2 regions of the Castellaniella daejeonensis genome follow, and region 1 is predicted to be linked to the other one. Evidence: predicted binding sites of a transcription regulator. Region 1 holds the regulator's gene; the other holds the start of a gene.
What was found. Region 1 encodes LexA, which represses DNA repair genes until DNA is damaged. Its sites were predicted from a motif close to ACTGTATNNNNATACAGT; they were not measured.

Region 1 (11,895 bases):
ATTTCCTGGCGGCCGATCCGATCGCCCGTGCGCAGCGTGAGCACCATGGCGTGATAGTCGCCCGGGTTGCCGATGCCGTAGATGCAGGACACCGTACCCACGATGATGGTGTCGGGACGCTCCAGCAGGCTCTTGGTGGCCGACAGGCGCATCTGCTCGATGTGCTCGTTGATGGACGAGTCCTTCTCGATGAACAGATCGCGCGACGGCACGTAGGCCTCGGGCTGGTAGTAGTCATAGTAGGAAACGAAATATTCCACCGCGTTGCGGGGGAAGAATTCGCGCATCTCGGCATAAAGCTGGGCAGCCAGCGTCTTGTTGGGCGCCAGCACGATGGCCGGCCGCCCGGTGCGGGCGATCAGGTTGGCCATGGTGTAGGTCTTGCCCGAGCCCGTCACCCCCAGCAGGGTCTGGCACATGAGCCCGTCGCGCACACCCTCTTCCAGCGCGTCGATCGCGGCCGGCTGGTCGCCGGCAGGCGGATAGGGCTGGAAAAGCTGGAAAGGACTGTCCGGGTACTGCACGAAGCCCGCCCCGGCCTCGGGGACGGCCGGGGCGGCGACCGAAGGATCGGCCTGGGTCCGGGCCCGCTGGGTTTTGGCCTGATGTGGCATGGGGCTCAACTAGACACTGTTCGGGTAAACCCCTTATTATCACACTGTTGGCCCACGTGACCAAGACTCCTCTCTCTCGTCCTCCCGGTAACCATGTCTTCCATTTTCGCATCCGTCGAACTCGCCCCGCGCGACCCCATCCTGGGCCTGAACGAACAATTCAAGGCCGATACCCGGCCCACCAAGGTCAACCTCGGCGTCGGCGTCTACTATGACGACGCCGGCCGCATCCCCCTGCTCAAGGCCGTCCGCCAGGCCGAAGCCCGCCTGTTCGAGCAGGCCGAACCGCGCAATTACCTGCCGATCGACGGCATCCCGGGTTACAACAACGGCGCCCGCGCCCTGCTGCTGGGTGCCGGCTCGCCGCTGATCGCCGAGCACCGCTCGCTCACGGTCCAGACCCTGGGTGGCACCGGCGCACTGAAGGTCGGTGCCGATTTCCTCAGGCAGATCCTGCCTGACGCCAAGGTTGCCATCAGCAACCCCAGCTGGGCCAATCACCAGGCCCTGTTCTCGGCCGCCGGATTCCCGGTCGTCAGCTACGACTACTACGACGCCGCCACGCACGGCCTGGATTTCAACGGCATGCTGGCCTCGCTGCGCGCCCTGCCCGCCGGCACCGTCGTGGTGCTGCACGCCTGCTGCCACAACCCCACGGGCGTCGACCCGACCCTGGAACAATGGCAGGAAATCGCCCGCGTGCTGCAGGCCGGCCAACTGGTGCCTTTCCTGGACATCGCCTACCAGGGCTTCGGTGCCGGCATCGATGAAGACGCCGCCGTGGTGCGCCTGTTCGCGGACCTGGGCATGACCATGTTCATCAGCTCCTCGTTCTCGAAATCCTTCTCGCTGTATGGCGAACGCGTCGGCGCCCTGACCCTGGTCACCGGCGGCGACGAGGAAAGCACCCGCGTGCTCAGCCAGCTGAAGCGCGTCATCCGCACCAACTACTCCAATCCTCCCACCCATGGCGGTGCCCTGGTCTCGACCGTACTGAACACGCCCGAACTGTACGCGCAATGGGCCGAGGAACTGGCCGGCATGCGCGATCGCATCCGCACCATGCGCCACCAGCTGGTCGAAAAGATCCAGGCTCAGGGCGTGGACCAGGACTTCAGCTTTGTCAAGGCGCAGCGCGGCATGTTCTCCTACTCGGGCCTCACCAAGGCCCAGGTCGACCGCCTGCGCGAGGATTTCGGCATCTATGCCGTGGGCAGCGGCCGCATCTGCGTGGCGGCGCTGAACAGTGGCAATATCGACTACGTGGCCGAAGCGATCGCCCGCGTGATCAAGTGATCCGATAGCCATACCCGGCAAAGCGCGCGGCGCGGGCAGGTTCTCCTCCCGCGCCGCGCTTGCTTTCAGGAAACGCTTCGGACACAATATGGGCTGTGTTTCCATCCAGTAGCGCGACATGGCCCTGAAACTCACCGCCCGGCAGTCCCAGATCCTGGACATCATCCAGCATTCCATCCAGCATTCGGGCCGCCCGCCCACCCGGGCCGAAATCGCCGCCCAATTGGGATTTCGTTCGGCCAATGCAGCGGAAGACCACCTGCGCGCCCTGGAACGCAAAGGCTACATCCGCCTGTCGGCCGGCACGTCACGCGGCATCCAGCTCACCGGCCAGGCACAGGCACAGGCATCGGCGTCGGGCCACGATCCGGCAGGTCGCCCCGCCATCCCCGGCCACAGTCCGGAACCCACGTCCGCTGGCACGGCAACGGCCCATGATCCTGCCCCCCTGCCAGGCACGCCGGTCTGGATCGCTCCATCCGACAGCCGCCTGGTGCCCCTGGTGGGCCGTGTGGCCGCCGGCAGCCCCATCCTGGCGGCCGAGCACGTCGAACGCGAAATCCCCCTGGCCCCCCATCTGTTCGAATCCGCGCCCGACTACCTTCTGCGCGTACGCGGCAGCAGCATGCGCGATGCCGGCATTCTCGACGGCGACCTGCTGGCCGTGCGCAGCACGCCCAATGCGCGCCATGGCCAGATCGTCGTTGCCCGCCTGGGAGACGACGTCACCGTCAAGCGGCTCGAACACCAGGGCCGGCGCATCCGCCTGCTGCCGGAAAACCCGGACTTCCAGCCCATCGACGTGGGGCCGGGCGATGAATTCGCCATCGAAGGCATTGCCGTCGGATTGATCCGCACCACCGCGCTGCACTAGAACGGCCAACTCCGCCACGGCCTCGCGCCGCCGGCTGGCGCACGCGCCGCCATGGCTGCAGGTACCGCAGAAACGCCAAGGGCTCCCCGGAACGGGAGCCCTTGGGTTCTATCTGCAACGGCCGGGGCGATACGCCCCGAACGGCATCAGTGCTTCATCATTCCGCCGCTGCCGGTTTCCGCCGGCTTGGCGGTGGCGACCGCCTCGGCCGCCAGGCGGGCGACTTCTTCGTCGGACAAGGGTACGGGCATGCGCTGCAAGGCGACTTCCAGCACCCGATCGATCCAGCGCACCGGGATGATCTCCAGGTGGTTTTTCACGTTGTCGGGGATTTCAGCCAGATCCTTGACGTTTTCCTCGGGGATCATCACGATCTTGATGCCGCCGCGGTGCGCCGCCAGCAGTTTTTCCTTCAGGCCGCCGATTTCCAGGATCTCGCCGCGCAGGGTGATCTCGCCCGTCATGGCGACATCGGCGCGCACCGGGATGCCCGTCAATGCCGACACCATGGCCGTGGTGATGGCCGCCCCTGCCGAGGGGCCGTCCTTGGGCGTGGCGCCCTCGGGGAAGTGGATGTGCAAATCGCGCTTCTCGAAGGCCTGGTCTGCGATGCCCCACTTGCGGGCGCGGGCACGAACCACCGTGCGCGCGGCCTCGACGGATTCCTTCATCACATCGCCCAGCGAACCCGTGCGCAGGACCACGCCCTTGCCCGGCATGTCCGCCGCCTCGATGGTCAGCAGGTCACCACCGACTTCGGTCCAGGCCAGGCCGGTCACCTGGCCAACCTTGTCTTCCTTTTCGGCCACGCCGAAATTGAAGCGGCGGACTCCCAGGAAGTCGCTCAGGTTGGCGGCATTCACCGTGATCGCGGCCTCGCCGTCCGCCCTTTGCTGGTCCAGCTCGGGGCCTGCGCTCAGCAGGCGCTTGACGGTCTTGCGGCAGATCTTGGAGATTTCGCGTTCCAGCGCGCGCACCCCGGCCTCGCGCGTGTAGTAGCGCACGATGTCGCGGACCGCGTCTTCGGAAATACTGAGCTCGCCTTCCTTGACGCCATTGTTCTTCATCAGCTTGGGCAGCAGGTGATCGAAGGCGATGTGGACCTTTTCGTCTTCCGTGTAGCCCGACAGGCGGATGACTTCCATCCGGTCGAGCAGGGCCGGCGGAATGTTCAAGGTGTTGCTGGTGGCGACGAACATGACATCGGACAGATCGAAATCGACCTCGATGTAGTGGTCCTGGAAGGTATGGTTCTGTTCCGGATCGAGCACTTCCAGCAGTGCCGATGACGGATCGCCGCGGAAATCGGCACCCAGCTTGTCGATCTCGTCAAGCAGGAACAGCGGATTGCGCACGCCGACCTTGGCCATGTTCTGCAGGATCTTGCCCGGCATGGAACCGATATAGGTGCGCCGATGGCCGCGAATTTCGGCCTCGTCGCGCACGCCACCCAGCGCCATGCGCACGAACTTGCGATTGGTTGCGCGCGCCACGGACTGCCCCAGCGAGGTCTTGCCCACGCCCGGGGGGCCGACCAGGCACAGGATCGGCGCCTTGAGCTTGTCCACGCGCTGCTGCACCGCCAGGTATTCGATAATGCGTTCCTTGACCTTTTCCAGGCCGTAGTGGTCTGCCTCGAGGACTTCCTCGGCGTTCTTCAGCGCATTGTTGACGCGGCTCTTCTTGCGCCACGGCAGGCTGAGCAGCGTGTCGATGTAGTTGCGCACCACAGTGGCCTCGGCCGACATGGGCGACATCAGCTTGAGCTTCTTCAGCTCGGCGTCGGCTTTCTTGCGGGCTTCCTTGGGCAGATGCGCCGCCTCGATCCGGCGCTCGAGCTCTTCGATGTCGGCGCCTTCCTCGCCCTCGCCCAGTTCCTTCTGGATGGCCTTGACCTGCTCGTTCAGGTAGTAGTCGCGCTGGCTTTTTTCCATCTGCTTCTTGACGCGGCCACGGATGCGCTTTTCGACCTGCAGGATCTCGATTTCCGATTCCAGCTGGGCCAGCAGGGCTTCCAGGCGGCGGGCGGTGCCGGGCATGTCGAGCAGGGACTGTTTCTGCTCGATCTTCAGGGGCAGATGGGCTGCGATGGTGTCGGCCAGGCGACCGGCATCCTCGATCCCGGACAGCGAAGTCAGGATTTCCTGGGGGATTTTCTTGTTCAGCTTGACGTACTGCTCGAACTGGGCCACGACGGCGCGGCGCAGGGCCTCGGCCTCGGCCTGGTCGGACTGGTCTTCTTCGATGCCCGAGACGCGCGCCGAGAAATGCGTCTCGGCATCGGTGACTTCGTGGATGCGGGCGCGCTGCAGGCCTTCGACCAGAACCTTGACGGTGCCGTCGGGCAGCTTCAGCATCTGCAGGATGTTGGCCGCACAACCGATTTCATACAGGTCGTCGGGCGTGGGCTCGTCCTTGCCGGCTGACTTCTGGGCCACCAGCATCACGCTGCTGCCGGCTTCCATCGCCAGCTCGAGCGCCTTGATGGAACGCGGCCGCCCCACGAACAGGGGGATGACCATGTGGGGAAACACCACCACGTCGCGCAACGGCAGCAGCGGCAGTTCCACAGGTTCCTGGGTCAGAATCTGGCTAGCAGACATGATTGATTCCTCAAGCGATTGAATCTGAAAGAAAAAGGAAGCGCGGGCTTCCTTTTTCGCATAGTGCCTGCTTGTGATATGGTGCCGCGCGGGCGCTTTTCAAGGGCCGGAGACACATCGTCAGTATACGGGAACGGATGCGCGGACGGTGCCCGGAACCGGACCGCCCATGAGCGGACATGGCGCCGGCCTCGCCCGGTCCCGGCCCGAAGGGCGGGATCGAGCTTCGGCATGCGGTCAGGCGGCGGCGGAGCGCAGGGGCTTGTCTTCCGTCTGCCGGTCGGGCCGGGGACCCTTGACCAGCGTCGGCGCGGTCCGGCCTTCGACCGCGTCTTCTTCCAGGACCACGCGGTTGATGTCCGGACGCGACGGCAGTTCGTACATGGTGCCCAGCAGCGCCTGCTCGATGATGGAGCGCAGGCCCCGCGCACCGGTACGGCGTTTGATGGCCCGGCGGGCGATCGCCGTCAGGGCCTCGGGCGTCACGTCCAGTTCGACGTCTTCCATCTCGAACAGCTTCTGGAACTGCTTGACCACGGCGTTGCGCGGCTCGGTGAGGATGCGCACCAGCGTGTCCTCGGTGAGTTCTTCCAGGGTGGCAACCACCGGAAGACGGCCCACCAGTTCGGGGATCAGACCGAACTTGATCAGGTCCTCGGGCTCGACCTCGGCGAACAATTCGCCCACGCCGCGCTCGGAACGGGCGCGCACCGTGGCTGCGAAACCGATGCCGGAACGTTCGCTGCGATCGCGGATGATCTTTTCCAGCCCGTCGAAGGCGCCGCCCACGATGAACAGGATGTTGGTGGTGTCGACCTGGACGAAATCCTGGTTCGGGTGCTTGCGGCCACCCTGGGGCGGCACCGAGGCGACCGTGCCTTCGATGAGCTTCAGCAGGGCCTGCTGCACGCCCTCGCCCGAGACGTCGCGGGTGATGGACGGGTTGTCGGACTTGCGCGCGATCTTGTCGATTTCGTCGATGTAGACGATGGCGCGCTGGGCTTTCTCGACCTCGTAGTTGCAGTTCTGCAGCAGCTTCTGGATGATGTTCTCGACGTCTTCGCCGACGTAGCCGGCTTCCGTCAGAGTGGTGGCGTCGGCCATCACGAAAGGAACGTCCAGCATGCGGGCCAGCGTCTGGGCCAGCAGGGTCTTGCCCGAGCCGGTCGGCCCGATCAGCAGGATGTTGCTCTTGGAGAGCTCGACATCGCCATCCTTGGCGTCCTGGTAGCGGATGCGCTTGTAGTGGTTGTAGACCGCCACCGCCAGGTTGCGCTTGGGCGTTTCCTGGCCGATGACGTAGCCATCCAGGAAAGACTTGATTTCCTGCGGCGTGGGCAGTTCCTTGCGCACGGCAGCCCGTGCCGCGTCCTGGGACTCTTCACGGATGATGTCGTTGCACAGGCTGATGCACTCGTCGCAGATGAAGACGGAAGGCCCGGCGATCAGCTTGTGGACTTCGTGCTGGCTTTTGTTGCAGAAGGAACAATGCAGCGCCTTGTCCTCGCTGGAACCCTTTTTTTCGGTCATGGCAATCCAATCACTTGGCTTCGTCGGTGCGCGAAACCAGTACCTTGTCGATCAGTCCGTATTCCCGCGCATCGTCGGCGGACATGAAGTTGTCGCGTTCGGTATCCACGGCGATGCGCTCGATATCCTGGCCGGTGCGTTCGGCCAGGATGTCGTTCAGACGCTCGCGCAGGCTGAGGATTTCCTTCGCCTGGATCTGGATGTCCGAGGCCTGGCCCTGGGCACCGCCCGAAGGCTGGTGGATCATGATGCGGGAATTGGGCAAGGCATAGCGCTTGCCCTTGGCTCCGGCGGCCAGCAGGAACGCGCCCATGCTGGCGGCCAGGCCGGTGCACAGCGTGGAGACCTCGGGCTTGACGAACTGCATGGTGTCGTAGATCGCCATGCCGGCATAAACCGAGCCGCCCGGGGAATTGATGTACAGCGAGATGTCCTTGTCGGGGTTCTCCGATTCCAGGAACAGCAGCTGCGCCACGACCAGGTTGGCCGACTGGTCGTTGACCGGCCCCACGAAGAAGATCACCCGCTCGCGCAGCAGCCGCGAATAGATGTCGTAGGACCGTTCTCCACGCCCGGACTGTTCGATCACGATGGGCACATAGCCCAGGCCGGTGGGGACGACCGAGTCCCCGCCGTACATCGATGCGTAGAAATCGGTGAACCGGTTCATATCAGCGGGCACCCATCAAAGTGTCGAAATCGAGGGCTTCGTCGGTGACCTGGGCGGACGCCAGGATGTGCTCGACGAGGTTGTCTTCCAGGACCAGCGACTCGATCTCGGCGCGGCGCTGGCGATCGGACAGATAGTAAGCCACAACCTGGGCGGGCTGCTCGTAGCTCTTGGCGAAGTCCTCGATGCGCGCGCGCACCTGCTCGGGCTTGGCCTTGAGATCGGCGGACTTGATCAGCTCGGCCACCAGCAGGCCCAGGCGCACGCGGCGCTCGGCTTCCGGACGGAAGGTGTCTTCCGGGATGGGGATGCTGTCGGCGTTGGGCAGACCGCGCTGCTTCAGTTCTTCGCGCGCGGCGGCCGTGCGGTTGGCGACTTCGTTGTCGACCAGGGCCTTGGGCAGATCGAAATCGCAGGCGGCGGCCAGGGCGTCCATGACGCTGGCCTTGGTGCGGTTCTTGGCGCGGGCCTGGGCTTCGCGTTCGACGTTGGTGCGCACGTCGGCCAGCAAGGCCTGCACGTCGCCTTCGGCCTGGCCCAGGGCGCGGGCGAAATCGGCGTCGACTTCGGGCAGTTCGGGCTCGGCGACTTCCTTCACGGTGATGGTGAATTCAGCCTGCTTGCCGGCCACGGCGGGGCTGCCGTAGTCTTCGGGGAAGGCCAGCGGGAAGGTCTTGGTCTCGCCAGCCTTCAGTCCGGTGGCAGCCGCCTCGAATTCGGGCAGCATGCGGCCCTGACCCAGCACGAAGGGGAAATCCTGGGCGGAACCGCCTTCGAAGGCCACGCCATCGATGGTGCCGGTGAAGTCAAGGGTGACCCGGTCGCCGCTCTGGGCGGCGCGGTCGGCGGCCGGCTTGAAGATCGTGCGCTGGCGGCGCAGGATGTCGATGGTCTTCTGCACTTCGGCGTCGCCCACCTCGACGGTGTTGCGGGTGATCTTCAGGGTCGACAGGTCGGGCAGCTGGATCTCGGGATAGACCTCGAAGGTGGCGGAAAACGCCATCACGCCTTCTTCGACGCCTTCCACCTTGGGTTCCAGGCTGGGGGTGCCGGCCACGCGCAGGTTCGCGTCCTGGATGACCTTGTCCAGGGACTTGCCGATCTGCGTGTTGATCACGTCGTAGCGGACCGACGGACCGTGGCTGCGTTCGATCACCGACAGGGGGGCCTTGCCGGGGCGGAAGCCCTGCACTTTCGCCGTCTTGGCGACGCGCTTGAGCTGTGCCTGGACTTCCTTTTCGATGTCGGCGACCGAGACGGTCAGATCAACGCGGCGTTCCAGGCCGGACAATTTTTCAACCACGGGCTGCATTCGGGACCTATTGAATGATGGACAATAAACGAGGTATTTTAGCGGAAAGTGGAGCGCCCCGTAGACGCCCAGGACGCTTGGCTGAATTACGATACAATGCTCGGCTTGCCTGGCGAACGTGGCGGAATTGGTAGACGCACCAGATTTAGGTTCTGGCGCCGCAAGGCATGAGAGTTCAAGTCTCTCCGTTCGCACCACGGCCCCCCGATTCCCGTGGATGCCGGCCGGATCCCCGCGCAAGAAACCCGAACAGCCGGTGTTCCGCTGCGGTCAACCCGCGCGGGACGGGCGGGGCCCGCCGCCATTCCGGCATGCCCCCCTGCAGATAGGCGGACACGATCGACGGATGCACATAGCAGGCGCGACAGACCGACGCGCTATTCCCCAGCCGCCGGGCGACAGTCTTCATGACATCGTTCACCTGGTGCAAGCCCTCCGAAGGCGTGTTCGCATTTGGGGCACGGCCCAGCAGGTCCAGCGCCAGCACCGATCCTCCCCAGGTCCTGAAATGCTTGGCGCTGATGTCGCAGCCCGTGATCTCCCGTAGATAGGCATTGACTGCCGTGGAATCGATCCGGTGGCACACCCTGCGCTCATCGCGATACTCGAACAACCCCTGCCCGGGAAGTTCCAGGCTGCGCCGCAGCAAATTGGCCAGCCTTCGGTCCCTCACGGTGACATCCTGGTCCACGCCGCTCTTGCCGCGGAACCGCAAGCGTATTCTCTCGCCTGAAACGCGGGCATGGCGCCGCTCGAGCGTCGTCAGGCCATAGCTGCCGTTGCCGCGTGCATAACGGGAGCTTCCTATCCGGATGAGCGTCTGGTCCAGCAAGGCCACCGCCAGAGCGAGCACCCGCTCCTTCGGCATGCCCGGCAGGCGGAGATCGCGGCGGATCCTGAGCCTGATCCGCACGAGCGCGGCACCGAATTCAAGCAACTGGTCGAATTTGTCCCGATCGCGCAGTGCAGTCCAGCCGGGGTGGTAGATGTACTGCTTGCGGTCTCGCCCATCCCGCCCGGTGGCCTGCAGATGACCGTCGGCCCGCGCGCAGATCCAGACATCTTCATAGGCAGGCGGAATCCCCAGGGCACGGATGCGTGCCAGGACGGCCGGATGCCGGATGGGCCGTCCGGCACGGTCCCGATACAGGAAATCGCCGTGCCGGTCGCGTTCCCGGCGATAGCCGGGCTCGCTGTCCTCTGTGTAGACGAGCCCGCCGCCGGAACCCTCCGGCGTCATGCCGGTCCGCGCCACCGCCGGATGGCCTCGAACCGTTGGCGCCAGGGTGCCGAAGCGCACGCCCCGACCGCGTCGGCCGGCATGCGGCGACGCCAGTTGGGGAACGCATGCACCGTGCCGGGCACATTGGGCGCCTCTCCTTCGCCGGCGAGATCCTCCAGTGCCGCCAGCATGAGCGGGCACGGGGTCGCGGCGACGAAACCCAGCAACGCGGGTATCGGTGCCCGGTGCGGCGGCGCAGCGCAGTCGGGTCCGGCTACGCATTTCCACAACTGCGAGCGATCCTCGGCGCGCCGTGCCCGCAGCTCCACGGCTGTTTCGTGTGGGCCCAGCAGGCGGGCATGCGCGCGCTGGGCAATGTCGACACCCTGCCACCACCCGGCCAGCGTCGGCAGATCGTGTGTGGTGGCCATCGCCACGGCATGCGGTGGCCATCGCTTCGAAGGCGTGAAGGACACCCGCCCCGGACCGAGCCCGGGCTGCTGCATGAACCAGAGCACGTCCATGCCCAGGATGCCGTTCTGTCGCAGGGCCGCATCCAGGCCGGCCGGGACAGTGCCCAGGTTTTCACCGATCACCAGGGCCTGCCGGCGCCAGGCCTCCAATGCCGTCAATGCCAGCAACTCGCGCGCCGGCATCCGCAGGTAGGCTCCATCTGCCGCCTCGCCGCCTTCGGGAATGACCCACAGCCGTTCGAATCCGGCGATGTGGTCGATGCGAAGGCCTCCGACATGTTCGAGGCTGGCCCGCAGCACAGCCAGGAAAGGCGCCTGCGCATGGGTACGCAATGCCTGCGGGGAAAATGCCGTCAGGCGCCAGTTCTGGCCCAGCGGATTGTGGATGTCGGGTGGCGCCCCCACCGACACGCCTGCCAGCAGGTGGCCGGCCTGGCTCCACGCCTGGCTTCCGGCGGGACTGGTTCCCACCGCAAGATCCGCCATCAGCCCGATGCGCATGCCGGCACGACAGGCCGCACGATGGGCCTGGTCCAGGCTGGCCGCTGCCAGCCACTGGAGAAAGCAGTGAAAATCGACCTCACTGGCGTGTTCGGCGGCATAGGCCCGCACCTCGGGCGTCCCCGGATCCCGCCAGCAGGATTTCCACTGAGTCCAGGGCAAGGACTTCCCCTGGTGATCGGATGCAACGGATGCATCGGCCTGCAGGCACTCGAATACCGCGTGGTCTCTCAGCGTTTCGCCCCGGCTGCCCAGGAAATGCCGGTAGTCGGCCTGTACGTGCGGCCCGAAACCGGCAAGCCCATGGTGCAGGCGGCGCAGTAGCCGCATGCGTGCGGCGCATGCCCGTGGCCAGTCGATCCGCCGCGGCGCATCCAGGGCCGCCCAGTCGACCTCCGCCAGGGACCGCATCGCCTTGCGGACCGCATCTTCCCCCAGCACATCGGCGGGCGCCGCATAGGCGGCATTCAGAAAGAGGCGGCTCGACGGACAATAGGGACTGCACGCCGCCGGGTCTGCGCTGAACATCGCGTGGGCGGGGCTGAGCATCAGGGCGTCAGCGCCTTCCCGCGCGAGCTGCTGCGCCAACCGGCGAACCGCGGCGAAGTCGCCATGCCCCCAGGTGGCCTTCACCGGATCCTCATCGGTCGTGCGAAGGCTGTAGATCTGGGCCGCCACGCCCCACAACCGTTCGCGGCGCGCCAGCATGCGGCTGGCAGCGGTCTCGGAGCGGCACGGCGCGATGGCGAGCCGGACGGATTCGCCGCACCGCGGGTGCAGCCGGTAATACCCCGGCTGCG
Region 2 (11,895 bases), on a different contig from region 1:
CCGACTTCTGGGCGCTGGCGCCACGCTACGACCTGTTGTTCCTGCTGGGCCTGTGGCTGCTGCTGCCGTCCGCCACGCGCGGCTTCGCCGCCGTACGCCCCGCGAAGATCGCCATGGGGGCGGCGATGCTGTGCATGCTGGCGGTGCTGGGCTACGGCCTGATCGACGATCCGCAGGAAATCGATGGCACGTTCGCCCGCGCACAACCGGCCCAGGCGCAGCCGGTGCCCGGCGTGGCCAACGAAGACTGGCCCGCCTACGGGCGCACGGAAGGCGGCGTGCGTTATTCGCCGCTGGCGCAGATCAACGAAGAAAACGTCAAGGACCTGGAAGTGGCCTGGGTCTACCGCACGGGCGACTTCCGCACCGGGGACGACTCCGTCGAGACAACCAACGAGGTCACGCCGATCAAGGTCGGCAACACGCTGTTCCTGTGCACGCCGCACCAGTTCCTGGACGCGCTCGACGCCGCCACTGGCCGGCGCCTGTGGCGCTACGATCCGCAGCTGAAGGCCGACAAGACCTTCCAGCACCTGACCTGCCGGGGCGTCTCCTACCATGACGCGAACAATGCCGTGCGCTTCCCGGCCAGCGCCGCCAAGGCCGACGGCCAGGTGCCGTCCCTGTGCCCGCGCAAAGTGCTGCTGCCCACCAACGACGGGCGCCTGATCGCCGTGAATGCCGACAACGGCCAGGCATGCAAGGATTTCGGCCTGAACGGCGAAATCGACCTGCAGCAGAACATGCCCCATGCCTACCCTGGCGGCTACAACCCGACGTCGCCACCGGTGGTCACGGCATCGACCATCGTCATCGGCGGCTCGGTGACCGACAACTTCTCGAACCGCGAGCCTTCCGGGGTGATCCGCGGCTACGACGTGCGCACCGGCGCGCTGAAATGGGTCTTCGACACCGGCGCCGAAGACCCCAACGCCATGCCGGGCGAGCAGACGAAGTTCGCGCACAATTCGCCCAACGCCTGGGCGCCGCTGGCCTACGACGCGCAGACCGACGTGGTCTACATCCCCACCGGCGTGGGCACGCCCGACATCTGGGGCGGAGACCGCGGTCCCCTGAAGGAGCGCTACGCCAATTCCGTGCTGGCGCTGGATGCCTCCACGGGCCACCTGATCTGGCACTTCCAGACCACGCATCACGATCTATGGGACATGGACGTGCCCGCGCAGCCTTCGCTGATGGACGTGACGACGCGCGATGGCCAGACCGTGCCGGCCATCTACGTGCTTACCAAGACCGGCAATGTGTTCGTACTGGACCGCCGCAACGGCCGGCCCATCGTGCCGGTGACGGAGAAAGCCGTGCCGCAGCGCGTGGCGCGCGGGCCGCAGACCAGGGACGAGCACTATGCCCCCACCCAGCCGTTCTCGGCGCTGAACCTGGCACCGGCCGGCAAGCTCACCGACAAGGACATGTGGGGCGCCACCCTGCTGGACCAGCTGATGTGCCGCGTGATCTTCCGGCTCTACAACTACGATGGCATCTACACGCCGCCGTCCGAGAACGGCACGCTGGTGTTCCCGGGCAACCTGGGCGTGTTCGAATGGGGCGGCATGTCGGTCAACCGGGATCGCCAGGTGGCCCTGGCAAACCCGATCGGCCTGCCGTTCGTCTCCCGGCTCATCCCCGAAAACCCGGACCGCGACGTCAGCGTGAAGGGCGCCGGCACGGAAAGCGGCGTGCAGCCGATGTACGGCGCGCCGTACGGCGTCGAGCTGACCCCGTTCCTGTCGCCGCTGGGGCTGCCGTGCAAGGCGCCGGCATGGGGCTATGTGGCCGGAGTGGACCTGCAGAGCAACCAGATGGTGTGGAAGAAACGCATCGGCACCATCCGCGACAGCCTGCCGCACCTGTTCCAGCTACCGCCGCTGAAGATCGGCGTGCCGGGCCTGGGAGGCCCCATCTCGACCGCGGGCAACGTGATGTTCGTGGCAGCGACGCAGGACGACTACCTGCGCGCGTTCGACGTGAGCGACGGCACGCTGCTGTGGGAAGCGCGCCTGCCCGCCGGCGGCCAGGCCACGCCGATGACCTACGCGGTCGACGGCAGGCAGTATGTGGTGATCATGGCCGGAGGCCATGGTTCGTTTGGCACCCGGATGGGAGACTACCTGGTGGCCTACGCCCTGCCGGGCTGAGGTCATTCGACGACCCGGGCCGTGCGCGCCCCGCAGGCGCGCACCAGTGCTTCATCATGGCTGGCGAACAGCACGACACGGTCCCGGGACCAGGCCTTGAACTGCTCGGCCAGCGCCGCGCGGGCCTGTGCGTCCAGCCCGTTGCTCGGCCCATCGGCGACGACGACGGCCGGATCGCCCAGTGCGGCGGCCGCCAGGAAGACCTTGCGGCGCGTGCCGGTCGACATCTGCTCGAAGCGCTTGTCCAGGTGCTGTTCCAGCCCCAGCCGGCCGGCCAGGTCCAGCACGGCGCCGTCCAGGGCGGCATTCTTCTGTGCGGCGGCCTGTTCCAGCCAGCCTCGCCCCGTGAGGGAAGGAAACGCCATGCAATCGTCGGGCACGTAGGCCAGGCGGGCCCTGGCCTGCCGCGGCGCATGGGCCAGGGAATGGCCGTCGATCCAGACATCGCCTTCGTCTGGCGCGATCACGCCCGCGATGATGCCCAGCAGGGTGGACTTGCCGGTGCTGTCTTCTTCGCAGAACGCCACGCAGCCGGGCTCGAACGCGCGGGTGAGCCCCTGGAAGACGAGATGATCGCCGTAGCGCTTGCCTAGATTGTCGATGCGTAGCATGCCCGCAAGTGTACGCACGTTACACAATTTCTGAAAGAACGGGCGTTCCTGTGCGATTTTGTCAGCGGAGCCTACCATCCCGGCCGCACCGCGCTCCCCTGCCGGCAGAGGGGCGCGGCGCCGATCCCGGCCGGCGCAGCCCATTGCCCCTGTCCGACCTGCTTACAATGCCTTCTGGAACGCCTTGATAAGGTGCCCTTGAGACCATTCTTATCAGGAGGCGCTCATGACCAAGACAATACTCACGTTCCTTGCCATCCTCGCAAGCGGCAGCATCCTGGCTGCCTGCTCGTCGCCATCCACCGTCACCACGCAGGACGGCCGCACCGACTACACCGCCGACGCGCCGAACACCGACACGGACGACGGCTTCGTCACCTATGAAAAGGGCGGCCGCGAAGTCAAGGTCAACAAGTCCGACGTCAAGCGGATCGAGGAAGTGGACTAGCAGGGCCGGCCCCACGCCCGGCCTTGCATTCCGGGGCCGCCTGCATAAAATGGACCGCAATGGGGTATCGCCATGAGGTTCGACATGAGGATCCTCGAAACGATTCAATCGCAGGCGGACGCAATGGGCCTGCCGCTCTACGCGGTGACCCTGAGCACCGTGGCCAAGCCCGACGCGCCGCCCGTCCTGATCCTGCACTGGCACGGATTCAGGCGCCACACCCCCGTCCAGGTGCCCGGGATCGAAATCCCGCCCCGTCCGGTGCCCGGCTCGGCAATGCAGATCGACGTACGCTGGCGCCGGATCGAAACCCTGGACGAGGCCATGCTGGAAGCCGCCTGGCGCCTGGGCGCGTGGGATCTCGAACGCAGCAACCACCGTCCCTGGTGGCGCCTGAACGCCCCGGTCAGCGAGACCATGGCCTGCCACCGCGCGTTCGGCTCCTACCCGGATGAACCCGAAGGACGCATGGCCATCGTGGATGCGCCCGATCTCGACGCCCTGCTGGATCTCGCCGCCACAAAAGGATATGTGCGCTGGCTGTTCCGGCCTCGGGCCGCCGGCGTCTGGGGCAGCCTGGACGAAGACGACATCACGCTGCACGACGGCCGCACGCGCCAGGATGCGTGCCCGGTCACGCCCATGCCCTACGATCGCCACCGCAGCGGCCGGGACGTATACCGCCTGGGCAGGGGCCGGCGCCTGCTGCACGGGTAGGCCTGCCTGCCCGAATGATGTTTCATCTGGTTTCAATCTCGGGCTTGAATCCCCCGCCGCCGGCCACTATCTGAACCATCGCAGCACCCCGGCTGCCTGGATCGGCGCACCCCGGAGACCCGTGCTCCGCGGGCCTGCGCCCCGTCCTGATTCCTTTTTGGTGATCTGCAACAAGGAGATTGATCATGGAGATTCGTCCCCTTCACGACCGGATCGTCGTCAAGCGAATCGAACAGGAACGCACGACGGCATCCGGCATCGTGATTCCCGACTCTGCCAAGGAAAAGCCCGAACAGGGCGAAGTCATCGCCGTGGGCAACGGCAAGCGGCTTGAGAACGGCACCCTGCGCGCCCTGGACCTGAAGGTCGGCGAGCGCATCCTGTTCGGCAAATATGCCGGCCAGGCCGTCAAGGTCGATGGCCAGGAATACCTGGTCATGCGCGAAGACGAGGTGCTGGCCGTCATCGAAGGCGAGCCCCAGGCCGCCAAGAAAGCCGCCTGAACTTTTTTCACGGATTCCAGGAGTATCGAGATGAGCGCGAAAGAAGTGCTTTTCCATGACAATGCCCGCGCGCGCGTGGTCAAGGGGGTCAACACCCTGGCCAACGCCGTGCGCGTGACACTGGGCCCGAAGGGCCGCAACGTCCTGCTCGAACGCAGCTTCGGCGCCCCGGTCATCACCAAGGACGGCGTGTCCGTCGCCAAGGAGATCGAACTCGAGGACAAGTTCGAGAACATCGGCGCGCAGATCGTCAAGCAAGTCGCCTCCAAGACCGCCGACGTGGCGGGCGACGGCACCACCACCGCGACGGTCCTGGCCCAGGCCATCGTCCAGGGCGGCCTGAAACACGTGGCCGCGGGGATCAACCCCATGGACCTGAAGCGCGGGATCGACAAGGCCGTCGGCACTGTGGTCGACCAGCTCAAGACCCTGTCCAAGCCGATCTCCACAAGCAAGGAGATCTCGCAGGTGGCAGCCCTGTCGGCCAACTCCGACCCGTCCGTCGGCAAGATCATCGCCGATGCCATGGACAAGGTCGGCAAGGAAGGCGTGATCACGGTCGAGGACGGAAAATCGCTGGACAACGAACTCGAAGTCGTCGAGGGCATGCAGTTCGACCGCGGCTACCTCAGCCCCTACTTCATCACCGACCCCGAGAAGCAGGTGGCGGTCCTGGAAGACCCGCTGGTCCTGCTGCACGACAAGAAGATCTCCAGCATCCGCGACCTGCTGCCCGTGCTGGAAGCGGCAGCCAAGGCCGGCAAGCCGCTGCTGATCGTGGCCGAGGACGTCGAGGGCGAAGCCCTGGCCACCCTGGTGGTCAACACGATGCGCGGCGTGCTGAAGGTGGCCGCGGTCAAGGCGCCGGGCTTCGGCGACCGCCGCAAGGCCATGCTGGAAGATATCGCCATCCTCACCGGCGCGACGCTGATCTCCGAGGAAACCGGCAAGCAGCTCGAAAAGACCGAACTGGCCGACCTGGGCAGCGCCAAGCGCATCGAGGTGCACAAGGAAAACACGATCATCGTGGGAGGCGCGGGCAAGCAGGAACGCATCGACGGCCGGATCAAGGCCATCCAGTCGCAGATCGAGCAGGCCACCAGCGACTATGACCGCGAGAAGCTGCAGGAGCGCGTGGCCAAGCTGGCCGGCGGCGTGGCGGTGATCAAGGTCGGCGCCGCGACCGAAGTCGAGATGAAGGAAAAGAAGGACCGCGTCGACGATGCGCTGCACGCCACCCGTGCCGCCGTCGAGGAAGGCATCGTGCCCGGCGGCGGCGTGGCGCTGCTGCGTGCCGGCAAGGCGCTGGCCACGCTCAAGGGCAGCAACAGCGACCAGGACGCGGGCATCCAGCTCGTGGCCCGGGCGATCGAAGAGCCCCTGCGCGCCATCGCGGCCAACGCCGGCGACGAGCCCTCGGTCGTGATCGCCAAGGTCGCGGCCGCCGAAGGCAACTTCGGCTACGATGCGGCCAGCGGCCAATACGGCGACCTGGTCGAGCTCGGCGTCGTGGATCCCACCAAGGTGACCCGCACGGCGCTGCAGAATGCCGCCTCGATCGCCAGCCTGATCCTGACCACCGAGGCCTGCGTCGGCGAACTGCCCAAGAAGGACAAGGCGCCGGCCCCGGCGGGCGGCATGGACTTCTGATCCAGCTGCGGTTCAGCGCCTTCAGCGCCGAACGCCCGGCGGGTTCCCGCCCGCCGGGCATGACGGGCCGCGCCTCCGGGCGCGGCCCGTCGTATAATCCCCCCGCAATCCCATGGGTTCCCTCACCCCATCCACCAAAAAGGCTCACATGACTTCCACATCCCTGCCGCAGCCGCGGGTTTCGTTCTATCTCGCCCTGCTGGTCGCATTCCACATCCTCATCATCATCGCCAGCAACTACCTGGTGCAGCTGCCCATCGACCTGTTCGGCTTCCACAGCACCTGGGGCGCCTTCAGCTTTCCCTTCATCTTCCTGGCCACCGACCTGACCGTGCGCCTGATCGGCAAGGCCGAGGCGCGCCGCGTGATCCTGCGCGCCATGATCCCGGCGCTGGTCGTCTCCTACGTCGTATCGGTGCTGTTCCACGAAGGCCGCTTCAACGGTTTTGCCGCACTGGGCGAATTCAACACATTCGTCTTCCGCATCGCCTTCGCCAGCTTCGCGGCCTACGTCCTGGGCCAGCTGCTGGACGTGCGCGTGTTCGACCGCATGCGACGCGGCTACGTGCAATGGTGGGTGGCGCCCGCGGCATCCGCCGTGCTCGGGCAGGCGCTGGACACCCTGGCCTTCTTCGGCATCGCCTTCTGGCGCAGCGACAACCCCTTCATGGCCGCCCACTGGGGAGAAATCGCCGCCGTGGACTACGCCATCAAGCTGACCGTCAGCCTGCTGCTGTTCGTGCCGATGTACGGCGTCGCCCTGAACACGATCGTGCGCATCATGAAACGGCGCGACGCCCTGCCGGCCACGGCGTGAGCGCGCCCCGGCCCGCCCGCCGCGCCCTGGTCCTGTTTTCCGGCGGGCAGGATTCCACCACCTGCCTGGCCTGGGCGCTGGCGCATTGCAGCCACGTCGAGACCATCGGCTTCGACTACGGCCAGCGCCACCGTGCCGAACTGGACTGTCGTGCCACGCTGCGCCAGCGCCTGGCCGGACTGCGGCCCGAATGGGCGCAGCGGATGGGAGACGACCATCTGCTGAATGTCGACGTGCTGGGCCAGCTGGGCGCCTCGGCCATGACCAGCGATATCGCCATCGCCCTGCAGGCCGACGGCCTGCCCAACACCTTCGTGCCGGGCCGCAACCTGCTGTTCTTCACCCTGGCTGCCGCGCTGGCCTACCGGCGCGGCCTGGACGTGCTGGTGGGCGGCATGTCGCAGACGGACTATTCCGGCTATCCGGACTGCCGCGACAACACCCTCAAGGCGCTGCAGGTGGCGCTGAGCCTGGGAATCGACCGTCCCCTGACGCTGGAAACCCCGCTGATGTGGCTGGACAAGGCCGACACCTGGGAGCTCGCCCGGGAACTGGGCGGCGACGCGCTGGCCGAACTGGTGCGCACCGACACCCATACCTGCTACCTGAACCGCCGCGACACCCTGCACGCCTGGGGCTACGGCTGCGGCGAATGCCCCGCCTGCGCGCTGCGCGCGCGGGGCCACCGCGACTGGCTGGCACGGCGGCAGGCCGGCTGAAACCGCGCAGGCACCCGGCGTGGGATGCCCGGCAAACGGCAGCTCGCGCCCGGCGTGAAGATGCGCACGCGATAGTCCGCCTGCGGCGTCGTCGGCTGCAGCAGGAAGATCGTCGGCGGCCATCACCACCGCCAGGGGGTTGCCCTTCAGGGGTTCGCCGGAAAAGACGCCCACATGCTTGAAATCGAAGGTCTGCATGATGTGCGGCGCCATGCGGCGATGAGAAACAGGGATTTCGATTCTCGCGCCAATCGCGGGCGAGGCAGCGGCGATATAATACTGTTTATTCATACAGCAATCCGTTCGCCATGGACGCCCCTGCCCTCATCTCATCGCAGCCCGCCCTCTGCCGCCACGTCGCGGTCCCGGCGCGCTGCGGCTTTCCCAGCCCGGCGGAAGACCACGCTCAGAAGCGGATCGACCTGAACACCGAACTGATCCAGCACCCCGAGGCCACCTTCCACATGTACGTCCGGGGCGAGTCCATGCGCGACGCAGGCATCGACGACGGCGACCGCCTGATCGTGGACCGCGCCATGGAAGCCCGGCACGGCGACATCGTGGTGGCCGTGGTCGATGGCGAATTCACCGTCAAGACCCTGCATCGCCGCGACGGCCAGGTGCGCCTGCGGGCCGCCAACCCCGCCTTTCCGGACATCGTGCTGCGCCAGGGCCAGGAACTGGCCATCTGGGGAGTCGTCACATGGGTGCTCAAGCCCACCGGCCGCCGCCACGCATCGCGCTGATCGACGGCAACAGCTTCTATTGCGCCTGCGAACGCGTTTTGCGGCCCTCGCTGGAAGGCAAGCCCGTCATCGTGCTGTCCAACAACGACGGCTGCGCCATCGCGCGCACGGCCGAGGCCAAGGCCATGGGCATCCCCATGGGCGCTCCCTGGTTCAGCATCCGCCACCTGCAGGCCCGGGGCCTGGTTGCCATTTCCGCCAACTTCGCCCTGTATGGCGACATGAGCGACCGGATGATGCGCGTCATCGGCCAGTTCTCCCCGGCCCAGGAAATCTATTCCATCGACGAATGCTTCCTGGACCTGACCGGGCTGCCCGGCACGGGGCGCGAGATCGGCACCCGGATCCGCCAGCGCGTGCTGCGCTGGGTGGGCATCCCCACCTGCGTCGGCATCGGCGCCACCAAGACCCTGGCCAAGCTCGCCAACCACCTGGCCAAGTCCCTGCCGCGCCTGCAGGGGGTCTGCGACCTGTCCGGCCTGAACCATGCCGGACTCCTGCGCGCCATCCGCCACGTGCCCGTCGGCGACGTCTGGGGCGTCGGCCGGCGCCTGGCCCCCAGCCTGGAAGCTTCCGGCATCCGCACCGCAGCTGACCTGGCGCGGGCAGACCGGCACGAACTGCGGCGACGATACTCGATCGTGCTGGCCAAGACCGCCCGGGAACTATGCGGCGAACCCGCCATCGGCTGGGAAGACGCGCCGTCCCCCAAGCAGCAGATCATGTCCACCCGCAGCTTCGGGCGGCCCGTGCGCGACCTGACCGAACTGGAACAGGCCGTCAGCCTGTTCACCAGCCGCGCCGCCGAGAAACTGCGACAGCAGCATTCCCACGCGTCTGTCGTGCAGGTCTACATCCGGACCAGCCGCTTCCGGACCGGCCCCTGGCACGCCGACAACGCCGTCGTGCCGCTGGACAGGCCCACGGACCATACCTCCGTGCTGCTGAAGGCCGCGCTGGCCGGATTGCGTTCTGTGTTCCGGCCGGGGTTCGACTACGCCAAGGCGGGGGTGTGCCTGCTGGATGTCCGGCCGGCAGCCGCCGGACCCGTGCAGGGCGAGCTTTTCGGGCAGGATCCGGAATACATGGTGAGATCTTCCCGGGCCATGGCGGTGGTGGACCAGCTGAACCAGCGATTCGGCAGCCGCATGATCCAGGTGGCGAGCGCCCTGCACGAGCCGGATGCGCGATGGCTCATGCGCCAGGCGCACCGGTCGCCGAGCTACACGACGCAGTGGGGGGATGTGGTGAAGGTGGGCTAAGGCCCCTGCACTCCTCCGTCCTTCCAGGCCCGCTCGATTTCCGCCACATCGATCTTCCCCATCCCCATCATGGCCTCGAACGCACGCCTGGCGGCCGCGCGGTCCGGATCCTTCAGCGCCTCCGTCAGTATCCGGGGCGTGATCTGCCACGATATGCCCCACTTGTCCTTGCACCAGCCGCAGGCGCTTTCCCGGCCGCCGTTCCCGACAATCGCGTTCCACAGGCGGTCGGTCTCCGCCTGGTCGTCCGTCGCGATCTGGAACGAAAACGATTCGTTGTGGCTGAACACCGGGCCGCCATTCAGCCCCAGGCAGGGAATACCCATGACGGTGAACTCCACCGTCAGGACGTCGCCTTCCTTGCCCGATGGATAATCGCCGGGCGCATGGACGACGTCGCCCACTGCGCTGTCCGGAAAGACTGCGGCGTAGAACCGGGCTGCCTCCAGGGCAGCGCCGTCATACCAGAGACAGATCGTATTCTTGCTGGCCATATGTATGCTCCCGAGCAATGCACGTCGTGGGAAATGCAAGCCCCCAGGGTCAGGCGCCCCGGCGCGGGCTGCAAGGAATCGAGCATGACTGCCCGGGCGCATGCACGCAAGTACGGGCAATGGCTGCTTACACGAAGTCGTGGCCGGATACTGTTTCCGGATCTGATTTTCTCGGTCCTTGCCCGCGTGTTCGGCCCAATGCCTTTCGGCAGCGCCAGGGCCCAGCGCGCCTGACGCAGTGCGGCTGGAACGGCGCCGTCTGGGTCCGATGCATGGCGGGTCTTATTGATGGGACTATCGGAGCGAAAAAAAGAAAACCCCCTGATTGCTCAGGGGGTTCGGTGACTGGTGGAGCCGGGGGGAATTGAACCCGCGTCCTTTTTAGTATTTATGCGGGTTTCCAGCCTGACCGTGGCGTAATCATGTCATTCTACGTTGCGCCACAGAACCCCTATGCCCACCGCCGCCCCAACTCAATGAGTCGTAACACCGCCGGCGCGGATCGGCGCTTTCGTCAGGCTCATGATTAGGCAACGGGCACCGGCCTTGTGATATACCCAATAATCAATGTAATCGCAAGACACAGAATCGCCACAATCCTATGCGCGCCATACCCATCCGCACGATCCATAGCCATGGAAGGCAGCAGAGGCTCGGGGGGAGCCATGAATCGAGGTAGCTTTCCGCCTCCTTGGCATGACAACGCGAGATAATACACTGCACTGAGTCCCCCATAGACAAGGGTGATTGAGGGCAAATCACGAAGGAATATTGACACCGTCGGCAGGAGAAAAAGAATCGGCATAAGCGGACTATTTCGTCGACCTGTATATAGAATCAGAAAGGCAACCGTTAAATAATTCAAGGAAAATGCGAGCAGCTTTCCCGATGCTCTAGGCAAGGTAGGCACATAAAGGTCCCGGACCATTGGTTTCCATATCGCATAGACCTCGTCAGTAAACACAAGCAACAAAAGGCAGACAACAAACGAGAAAAATAGAAAAATATAGATGCCCGGAGACCTAGACGCCCCAGATCGAGAACTGTCCATTGCCACTCCTAACAACATAGTTGAGAACAGGACAATCTGCAGCACAAACATGGCGATCAACACGTTGAGCGGCGCAATCGATTCCATCGGAGAAAATCCATTTGAGAGATAATTTTTAATTATTACATACTGTAAAAACAACCTCCCGCCGTAATCCAGTCTTGCTGAAGCCTTGCACATCACCGTCTACACACCTTCTCCCAGGTCGCCGCCTCAGTCTCAATCCACCGCAGCGGCCGCGCTGGCGCAGACCTATTTGCAGAGCCGAAACTGATAGCGCTCGTTCGATAGGATGCGCTCCTGATACTTGCGATCCAGCCGCTTGGCCTGGTCCCCAGGCATATCCACCACCCGGTACACGTCGCAGAAATTACCGGCGACGGGCGCGGTGCAGCCGGTCAAACTCGTCAGGCAGAGAATCATCATCCAGCCGATCCACTTCATTGGCCACGGCATCGGCCTCTCGTTTTGCTTGCTGATCACGTCGCATTACCTCCGTTTCTGCCTCTTGCCTGCCCGCGGACTTGCCCGACTGCCGGACGAAAAAAAGGCCGACGACGATGCCGGCGGCGCCCGCGACGTAGGGCCACACGCGCCCCCAGAGCGCTTGCAGCCAGATCATGATCCATCCCCTGTTGCCCAGTCGCCCCACCCCCAGGCATGCTTGTCCTCGGTCGGGTGATCGTCGGCACGCGGGCGACTCGCGCATGACCAGCCGCGA

Region 2: a site for LexA is predicted at 7,900-7,917, ahead of ABD022_RS14665 (LexA family protein). Genes of this name have one in related genera too.

What each region holds. Positions count from the first base shown of each region.
Region 1 covers NZ_BAAAFN010000006.1:10,573-22,467, forward strand. Annotated here, with positions in the region: gene uvrB (excinuclease ABC subunit UvrB) at 1-614, opposite strand, end outside; gene ABD022_RS02005 (amino acid aminotransferase) at 708-1,910, shown strand; gene lexA (transcriptional repressor LexA) at 2,029-2,784, shown strand; gene lon (endopeptidase La) at 2,931-5,387, opposite strand; gene clpX (ATP-dependent Clp protease ATP-binding subunit ClpX) at 5,625-6,917, opposite strand; gene clpP (ATP-dependent Clp endopeptidase proteolytic subunit ClpP) at 6,928-7,587, opposite strand; gene tig (trigger factor) at 7,589-8,899, opposite strand; tRNA gene ABD022_RS02035 (tRNA-Leu) at 9,012-9,096, shown strand; gene ABD022_RS02040 (DNA topoisomerase IB) at 9,075-10,139, opposite strand; gene malQ (4-alpha-glucanotransferase) at 10,136-11,895, opposite strand, start outside.
Region 2 covers NZ_BAAAFN010000020.1:55,424-67,318, forward strand. Annotated here, with positions in the region: gene ABD022_RS14620 (membrane-bound PQQ-dependent dehydrogenase, glucose/quinate/shikimate family) at 1-2,156, shown strand, start outside; gene ABD022_RS14625 (ABC transporter ATP-binding protein) at 2,159-2,767, opposite strand; gene ABD022_RS14630 (YgdI/YgdR family lipoprotein) at 2,994-3,215, shown strand; gene ABD022_RS14635 (diguanylate cyclase) at 3,300-3,932, shown strand; gene groES (co-chaperone GroES) at 4,118-4,435, shown strand; gene groL (chaperonin GroEL) at 4,466-6,085, shown strand; gene ABD022_RS14650 (7-cyano-7-deazaguanine/7-aminomethyl-7-deazaguanine transporter) at 6,234-6,902, shown strand; gene queC (7-cyano-7-deazaguanine synthase QueC) at 6,899-7,621, shown strand; gene ABD022_RS14665 (LexA family protein) at 7,930-8,367, shown strand; gene ABD022_RS14670 (Y-family DNA polymerase) at 8,325-9,629, shown strand; gene ABD022_RS14675 (VOC family protein) at 9,626-10,123, opposite strand; gene ABD022_RS14680 (hypothetical protein) at 10,650-11,261, opposite strand; gene ABD022_RS14850 (hypothetical protein) at 11,427-11,657, opposite strand; gene ABD022_RS14685 (hypothetical protein) at 11,545-11,796, opposite strand.